2 regions of the Sinobaca sp. TMA16-18 genome follow, and region 1 is predicted to be linked to the other one. Evidence: riboswitches for the same ligand, from Rfam matches in the RefSeq annotation. Region 1 holds a riboswitch; the other holds the start of a gene.
The links. A riboswitch is a leader RNA that binds a small molecule or an ion and turns the genes downstream of it on or off. The one in region 1 is predicted to bind cyclic di-GMP.
Positions count from the first base shown of each region.

Region 1 (4,605 bases):
TTCCGTACCAGGCGTTGATCCATCCATTCTGTCGAAAAGTCTGTTCTAATTCGGAAAGGTAGTGTTCTTTAACAGAGTAAAGAAGTACGGGAAGGGACGGGTTATTAGGTATTTTTCCATTATCATCGAAAAATAGCCTTTGAACGCTGTCAGGCTGCTTATTAATCATTTTATACCTCCATATCTATTTGTATTGAGTGAATGCTTTTATATGCATCTATTCCCGATTTTCTAAATATTAAAAACATTTGACAATGAGAATGATTTTCAATACACTTACATTATATTAAATGAGAATGATTTTCAATGAGAACGGGAGGGCTTCAGATGAATTCGTTATTAATAGTAGGAGCAGACAAGCTGGGTGCCATCCCGGATCGATTGAATGAGCTGGGATTTTCGGACATTATGCATATAAGCGGAAGAAAAGTAAAAATGGTGCACCGCGAAATACCTGAAAACATAGATCTCGTACTGGTACTGACAGATTTTATAAATCATAATGTGAGCAGTAAGCTGAAAGAACGGGCGAAGGAAAAAGAAATTCCTGTCTGCTATGCAAAACGTTCCTGGTGTTCTATCTATAAAGCATTGTCGGCCTGTAATGAAGTGTGCGAACAATGTCCATTACTGGAAAAAGCCAGATAACAGGAGGCAGAAACGGTGAAAAATCAGCAGGGATATGTATTAAAAAAGTCTTCCTCCGTATTTGATTTTACAATTTATATGCTGAGGAGTATTGCATATAGGCAGTTCAGTGATGATGCAGAACTTTCTTTAACAATAAAACGACGCTGGAAATATATTAACCCGAATCAATTTAAAAATGTGAAAGAGTTTATTCACAGACTGAAACTTCTGCAGAAGCGTCTTGGAGAAATCAAATCCCTTGCCGAAAGGCTGGAAGAGAAATGGGAGGCACAAGCAGACGGATTGTTTATTATAAGTGGAATAGATTTAGAGGCGGATGGGAATATAGCTGCCTACGCGGTAACATCAGAATATACGGCACTGCAGATGAAAAGAGCGTCTTCTTTTTTACAAAAGCAGTATCCCAATAAAGACTGGAGATTGTATATGCTTGATAGTAAACAGATGCAGTATTCTATGAGTGAATACCGTCATGCGCCTTCTTTATATAAAAAGAAATAGCCAGCCCCTGCCGAATCTCAGGCAGGGGTTTTAAAAAAGCGTGTGATACGAGAAAATAGGGTATAGAATATGGGTAAGAACGCTACAGAATGAAGGAATGGTAAATATGTATAATAAGATGTGGTTATTGATAAACGGTGCGTCCGGCAATAATGAAATCCAGAAGAACCTGGATGCGACCGTCAGCACGCTGGCTCTGCAGACAAAAGAGCTTACTATTACCTTCACGCAGGAAAAGGGGCATACAGAACAGCTCTGCCGTGAACAGGGAAACGAGTTTGATATCATTATGATCATGGGAGGGGATGGGACTGTACATGAAGCTATTAACGGCCTGGCCACGCTGGAAACCCCTCCCGTTACCGGTATCCTGCCCACAGGCACCTGCAATGACTTTTCTAGATCTTTAATGATTCCGCAGAATTTAAAAAAAGCTGCTGCAGTAGTAGAACAGAACCATATAGAGTATATCGATATCGGAAGAATGAACGATCGCTATTTTTCTAATTTTTATGGCATCGGCCTGATCGCAGAAACGTCTGAAAATATCGATGATCAGCTGAAAGGAATGCTTGGTAAAGTAAGCTATTTTATCAGTGCACTCCAAACGTTTAATAATGCTTCGCCGTTTACATTTACGCTAAAAGCAGATGGAAAAGAATACAAGGACGATGCTGTAATGATCTTATTTGCAAATGGTTATTTTATTGGTACAAACCGCCTTCCGGGTGATCAGATTTCCCTGAATGATGGACTTATAGATGTATACATTATAAAAGAAAGCGGAGCACCGCTTTTGAAAGAGTTTTTTAATTCCAAAAATCCTTTTATGTACAATTTAGAACAAAGTTCTATTGAGTATATTCAGGCTTCCGAGGTGGAACTGGAAACGGAAAAAGCAATGAAAGCAGACACGGATGGAGAAGTGTATGAAGAAACGCCGGTTCATATAAAGATTCTGCCAAAAAAGATACCGTTTTTGTTTGGAGAAATACAGGTGGATAATAATTAAAGAAGATTCTGATAATTATTCTTTTAGGAATTTTTTAACATTTTTTTGGAAAATGTAGTAAGATAAAAACACTAACAAGCAACCTTCAGAAAAAGGCAACGCTGCTGAAAAGCAGTCTCGCAAAGTTACAGGTCTAAGGCTTATTATAGCTAAGACGGCTGAACTGCCTGGGGAAATTTCCTAAAGGCGGGTGAGGGTTGATGGAATTATTAATTCCAAAAGTACAAAAGCTTGATCAAGATTGGCTGCATTTAATGGTTGAGGCTAAAGAAGCTGGTTTAACCCCTAGTGAGGTTAAAGAATTCTTAAGACAAACCAAATAATCAGGAAAAAATAAGCCATTTCGTATGGCTTATTTTTTTAATTTATGTAAATATAAGTATAGGCATAAGTGTGCAATTTAAAAAAATGTCGTTCACTATAACATACTGCAATTCGTTATATGTTATAATTACAGCAAAGCACAAACTACAGTATACAAAGGGGTTCAAGCGATGATTGGTGAAAGGGTGAAACTGCTTCGAAAAGAGCGAGGCTTATCGTTGACAGAACTGGCGAATCAGGCCGGAGTCGCGAAGTCGTATCTTAGTGCACTGGAAAGAGATATTCAAACAAATCCATCGATCCAGTTTTTAGAGAAGATTGCTAAGGTATTAAACATATCGGTTGATCTTTTAATTAAAGAGCAATCAGAAATTAATGAAGAAGAGCTCGATAATGAGTGGCTGGAAATAGTCGAAGAAGCAATGAATTCGGGAGTTTCCAAAGATCAGTTCAAGGAATTTCTTGAGTTCAACAAATGGAGAATTAAAAATTAAAAAAAGGATCGTGTCATACGATCCTTTTTTTATTTTGACTAATTTCTATATAAAGAACAAAAAATGTTCGTTAAAATGTATTTTTCTTTCAAATAAGTGTTTTCAAATCCGTTTTTTCGTTATATAATGTATTTAATTCTTTAAAAAGAACAATATAGAACGGAGGATGACGATTTGGTAAGACTTAGGGGCGGTGTGTATTATACTAATATCATGAACAGACATATTAAGCTTGTTTACTTAACTAACAATAAATGCTCCCTTTATGTGAACGGTCATTTTTTGGGATACTGCGCGTTTGATGTGGCAAAGCAAAAAATAAAAGAGATGGAAGATCGTCTGAATAATGTCACGCTCATGTACACAGGAGACAATATTTTTCAAAGCGGTAAAGACGCAACAATGGTCTATGTAAGAATATAAAAAAGCGAGGGGCTGGAGAGTATCCAGCGGCCCCGCTTTTTTTAATAAGGGATCGATCTTGATCTGAAGAAGTGACCAATCACAAGTCCAGCCAGAGCCGGCAGTATCCAGCCCAGGTTCAGTTCAAAAAATGGAAGGTAGGAATACAGGCCAATGCCCTCCAAAGGCACTAAGCCTGCTTCCTTTAACCCGTCATAGGCACTTACAATAATAGTACCGGCAACAGCTCCAATATAGTGGGACTGATGAAGCGTTATTTTCTCATTTATCAAAGCGAGCAGGATTAACACAATCGCAAGCGGATAAATGGCGACGAGAAGCGGAACCGATAAAGAAATAATGGTATTCAGCCCCAGGTTGCCTACGAGAAGGCTGAGTATAGTTAATAGTAAAGCCAGCACCGAATACGGCAGGAAAGGCAGATAGCGGTGAAAATACTGGCTGCACGCTGTTACTAATCCAATGCAGGTGGTAAGGCAGGCTAATGTAACAATTAAGCCGAGGAGAATAGTACCGGTAAAACCAAAAGATTCACCTGCAGAATAAGTAAGGATTTCGCTGCCGTTTTCCATCAGCATACGGGGCCCGCTGTGCACTCCAAGCCATCCAATAGCAATATATACAGCGGCAAGACCAATACCTGCAATGATGCCTGCCGAAGCCGCTGACCGTCTTACTTCGCGTCGGTCCAATGCACCTTTTTCTTTCAATGTATTCACAACAATCAGGCCAAAGGCTAAAGCTGCGATGGTATCCATCGTTAAGTACCCTTCAACAAAACCTCTTCCAATTGCCTGAGAAGTATATTCATCCGATGGCGGGCCTCCTCCTCCCATAAAACCGGTGGCATAAGCTCCAGCGACCAGCAGTACAATAGAAAGAAGCAGAGCGGGTGTAATAACATACCCTATCGTTGTGACAAGCTTAGTAGGGTTGAGGCTCAGCAGAAATACAAGGCCAAAAAACAATATGGAAAACAAAAATAATGCTGTGTTTGAACCGCCATCCGTCAGAACAGGAACGATGCCCATTTCATAAGAAACGTTCGCTGCTCTTGGAATACCAAAAAAAGGACCGATAGCTGCGTATAAAATAATCATAAAAAGGAATGCAAACGGTTTGTTTACTCTTTCCGCAATCCCCTGAAAGCTCTGGCCGGAGAGGGAAACCGCGATTATTCCCAAAACAGGAAGCCCTACG
Region 1 is NZ_JCAKFM010000004.1:84,993-89,597, reverse strand. Features, by position in the region: gene AC5W14_RS08865 (cupin domain-containing protein) at 1-169, opposite strand, end outside; gene AC5W14_RS08860 (DUF2325 domain-containing protein) at 328-648, shown strand; gene AC5W14_RS08855 (hypothetical protein) at 664-1,152, shown strand; gene AC5W14_RS08850 (diacylglycerol/lipid kinase family protein) at 1,271-2,164, shown strand; cyclic di-GMP riboswitch class I at 2,249-2,335, shown strand; gene AC5W14_RS08845 (anti-repressor SinI family protein) at 2,365-2,487, shown strand; gene AC5W14_RS08840 (helix-turn-helix domain-containing protein) at 2,659-2,982, shown strand; gene AC5W14_RS08835 (hypothetical protein) at 3,196-3,405, shown strand; gene brnQ (branched-chain amino acid transport system II carrier protein) at 3,447-4,605, opposite strand, start outside.

Region 2 (4,605 bases), on a different contig from region 1:
AACAGCCCGATTCCAGAAGAACTGCTTAATCATTATATTGCCTCTATGGAACTGTACATTGGAGAAGCAATGGAAGAACAAGAATTTAATGGTATTGAACTCACGGTCATGAAGGAAGTAGGGCTGGAAAACACGAAAGAAGGGCACCGGGCCTTCTATGATGTCATGAGCACGACTGCTTCGTTTCTGTACGGGGAATGCGAAAAGGAAGATATCTACGCCGAGTTAAATAAAGTGGCAGCATCCAGAGAGTAGACAGTCACAAATAAAACGAAAGGAGGAATTGAATGAAAAGAAGGCTGCGAATAGCCGCTGTTTATACAAGTATTTTTGCAGCGGCGGGAATAATCATTGGATTTTTCATTAACGGAGCAATCGATTGGAAGCTCGTTCTCAGCATGGTAGTGACAGGAGTTGTTATTGGCTTGTTTATAGCGCCTGACGCTTATCTGGCTTCCGGCACAAAACAAGAACGCACCAGGTTCGATCGAAGAATACTCTACATTCTGTTGGCGGGCAGTGGAGTATTTTTTCTGCTCGGACTGGCCGCTTTTATAAGGGCGGAGGAGGCAGACCGACTTCTGACCGGCGTAACAACCATGCCATTACTTATAGTGATTCTATTGCTGATGGGGCACAAAAGGCGGATAGAAAAACAAAAGCATACATAAAAACCCTGATGTCCTTTACGGATGTCAGAGGTTTTTTCAGTAGTCAGTATTGGTTCATTATTCAACTGTTTATACTTCTTCCGGATTGGAAAGCTCGTCGATAAAGGGCTGTACGTTTCGTTTTTTATCGCCGCGGAATGTGTTTAACATACCGAGAAGAACGGCCACTTCATCATAATCAAGCGTTAACGTTACTTCATCATTTTTAATATCATTTACTGCTTTTGCCATCGGACATCCCCCTGATTGTGAAATTATTGTATAAAATGCTGTATTAAAAAGCGCAGCCGGGTACTTCTTTTACTATTATTCACCATTTTCTGTTTTCTAAAACGTGTCCCGCTCAAAAAAATATGAATCCCTTTTGTTAATTTCACAAACCATATTAAAAGCTAAAATAGTTCAGCAGCAATACAAACTGCTGACAGTCCTCCAATTTCTGCTCCCGGTCGATTCCAGTTCTTTCTAAGAGAATCAAAAAAAGGAGGAGAATAGATTCTCTTTTCTACAAAAAAAAGAAAAGATAGTGTTAGAAACAGGAAAATAAGGGGAATATGTTAAGCAGATAAGAATGCTGTATCCCAATTATGTTGTATTGTTTAAACAAAAAGAAAATATAGTGAATAACGATAGCATTTATTGGATGTTTTTAGTGAAATAAAGAAAAGTTTTATATATACTAAAGGAAATAATTGGTATGTACATCTACTGACCGTCGTCCAGATAGTTCATTCTTGAGAGGATGCCTGCTATGAAAATGGAAAAGAAAGAAATATTGGCCGAAGATTTTGCGATTAGTACATCCATATTAAACTCTCTTCGGGATCAAATCTGTGTGATCAATCATGCTGGAACAATTCTTTTTGTGAATGATGAATGGATTCGCTCGGCCGGCAGCCAAAATAACCTTTGTGATTTACAGGGAGTCGGTGCGAACTACCTGCATACGATCGAAAGCAGTACCCATGTATATGAAGGTCTACTGTCCATTCTTTCAGGAAAAGAAGATTATTTCACGTATGAATATTCCTGTCACACGCCGACCGAAAAAAGATGGAATGTAATGCAGGCGACTCCGCTGCTTGAAAAGGGATTGGGGCGCCAGGGCGTTGTGATCCGCCATGTAGATGTGACAAAACAAAAGCTGTTGGAACTGCAGTTAAAGCAGCAGGCAGAAACGGATTCACTGACAGGTCTGTATAATCGACGGTATTTCGAAAAACGCCTGGAGCAGGAGGTAGCACTGCTGCAGCGAAATGGATCCTATTTATCCCTGCTGTCTATCGATGTGGATAATTTTAAAACGGTCAACGATGTATACGGGCATCTGGTAGGAGATGTGGTGCTTAAACAGCTTGCCCTCCTCCTTGGAAAGTCTACGAGAAAAACGGATATTCTGGCTAGAATCGGCGGCGATGAATTTGCCGTCCTGCTTCCGTGTACAAATGCCGACGGATTGGAGAAAGTAGCGGCTAAAATACTTAAAGTCGTGCAGGATCAAAACAAAAGCGGGCAGAACCCGTATCCGATTGCTCTTAATATTTCCATAGGCGGGGCTTATTTTTCCAATAAAGATTCGATGGAAGCGATACTGCAGAAAACTGACCGGGCATTGTATGAAGCCAAGAACCTCGGAAAAAACCAGATTAATCTCGTGTAATACCCAAAAAAAGAAGCCGAGTGTTTACGGCTTCTTTTTTGATTCGTCCGCATACTGCAGAAAATCCTTGACTTGTTCCCTGGTAAGTCCGGCTTTTTTAGCCTCAAGGATCAAAGCCAGCCATTCGTGGTCCAGCTTTTTCTCATTCTGTCTGCTCATCAACCCTCACACCTTTAGGAGTATTCCTCAGGCGGTCCAGCCGTCTTAGCGCAATGCCTTAGACCTGTAACTTTGCGAAACTGCTTTTCAACAGCGTAGCCTTTTTCTGAAGGTTGGTAACTGTCTTTATTGTACTATGAAATCACCGGTCACATTAAAAGAAATTGAAAAAATATTCGGTTTTTTTGTGCACGCTGCACAGGCAGGCGGTATGACGCAACTATCTTCCGAAAGAAAAGGACCATTGTTCTAAAGGATGAATGTGATTATAATAGAAGGATAGGAAGCACAGGAGAAGGAGGACATTATGGAAGATCGACTAAAATTTTCTATTATTTATGCAGCCCTTGTGTTTGTCATCGCCGTTCCTTTTACCTTTGTGGTAAAAGAAAGCGATGTGAGCTGGGGACTGAGCCTTGGCACGAGCGGTATCACCTTTTTGTATTGGTATTTTACATATAAGAAAGAAGCAAGGGTTATTGGTGCCACCCGGTATAACAAAAAGACAAAAGGACGGGCCGGCTCCAAAATGATTTATGCGAATATCATGTACAGCTTTGTGTTTGCCTATCTTATTGTGACCAACAGCTATAGTGACGGCAACTGGCTGACGCTTCTTCTGCTTACATCACTATTGTTCCTGGCCGTACAGCTGTTTCAGAATAACAAAGAAAAACTGGTGAAAGAATAAAAGGTTTGTTTCTTACAGGCTGAAGCAGGGGCACGTTCCCCAGCTTCAGCTTTTATTATTGGTTTTCTTCTACAGTCGACACGTGCCACAGCACGCCGAACGGATCTTTTACCTGGCCGTAGGCCGGGCTGAAAAAGTTTTTCTCAAGCGGCATCACGACTTCTCCTTCAGCTTCAAGCGCCTGAAATATCTGTTCCGCAGAGGAGGCATCACTTACATGAAGCGCAATGGCTACCAGACTTCCGGAAACATCCGGCCCGGGCATCCCCGGAAGCGAATCGGAGAGCATTAAATCCATGTCGCCTATTTTTAAATAGGCGTGCAGGATAAGCCCTTCGGCACCTTCCGGTATTTCCATGCCTTCCATATCTTTTATATCCCCATACGTTTGACTGTCAATCACTTCAGCTCCTAAAGCTTTTTCATAAAATACAATGGCTTCCCGGCCTTTGCCATCAATCATAAGATACGGATTCATCCCTTGAATCATCAGTATACTGCCTCCTTTATTCGTAGTCGGAAAAGAAGACCGAAGATGACTGCTCCCATCACATCACCTCTCAATATATGGCTTGTTATTGAATATATTCTGGATAACCCAATAGTTCCCTTTAAAAAAACCAACAAAAAATCCTGCGCTGTAGGCTACAGGATGTGATTCTGAGGTTTAGTGGTAATAAGCTCTTCCGAACGGTCCGTGGCCGAAGGCGGAGCAGGGGATAAGGCAGAAATTTCATCGCGCCATTCAGGTGTCATATTAATATCCAATGAGTTTAACGAATGCTCAAGCTGCTCCGGGCTGCGCGCTCCGATAATAGGGGCGGTGATACCAGGATGCGATTTAGCCCAGGCGACAGCGAGAGAAGCGGGGTGGATGCCATGGGTGGCTGCATAGGAAGAAAAGCGTGCAGCAATATCGAAATTAACCGTATCTGCATAACGGTCGGTGTACATCTTTTGTTCGACCAAACGTCCCTGGACCGGTCTGTCCGTTACGCCGTATTTTCCGGTAAGCAGGCCGCCCCCGAGAGGACTGTAGGAGATCACTCCGACCTGTTCGGAAGCGGCAAAGGGAAGGATTTCGACTTCGGCCTGACGCTTGGCAAGGTTATACATCGGCTGGATCAACTCAAAGCGGCTGAGATGTTCTTTAGCTGAAATACCCAGAGCTTTCGCGAGCTGCCAGGCTGCCCAGTTGCTGGCCGCCGGATAAAGGATTTTCCCCTGGCGCTGCAGATCGTCAAGAGCGCGGAGAGTTTCTTCCATTGGGGTGAGTGAATCGAATTTATGTAGAAAATAAAAGTCAATTCGATCCGTTTTCAATCGGCGCAGGCTGTTCTCGACCTCAAGCATGATATGACGCCTGGACAATCCGCGTGCATTCACATCCGTACCGGTTGGATTGGCCACTTTGGTTGTCAGCA
Region 2 is NZ_JCAKFM010000001.1:48,305-52,909, reverse strand. Features, by position in the region: gene AC5W14_RS00300 (hypothetical protein) at 1-255, shown strand, start outside; gene AC5W14_RS00295 (hypothetical protein) at 288-671, shown strand; gene AC5W14_RS00290 (hypothetical protein) at 741-902, opposite strand; gene AC5W14_RS00285 (sensor domain-containing diguanylate cyclase) at 1,423-2,331, shown strand; gene AC5W14_RS00280 (anti-repressor SinI family protein) at 2,356-2,490, opposite strand; cyclic di-GMP riboswitch class I at 2,518-2,601, opposite strand; gene AC5W14_RS00275 (hypothetical protein) at 2,798-3,181, shown strand; gene AC5W14_RS00270 (VOC family protein) at 3,237-3,671, opposite strand; gene AC5W14_RS00265 (aldo/keto reductase) at 3,827-4,605, opposite strand, start outside.
Region 2: it holds a riboswitch for cyclic di-GMP, as region 1 does, so the genes downstream of both, AC5W14_RS00280 (anti-repressor SinI family protein) here and AC5W14_RS08845 (anti-repressor SinI family protein) in region 1, are expected to answer to the same signal.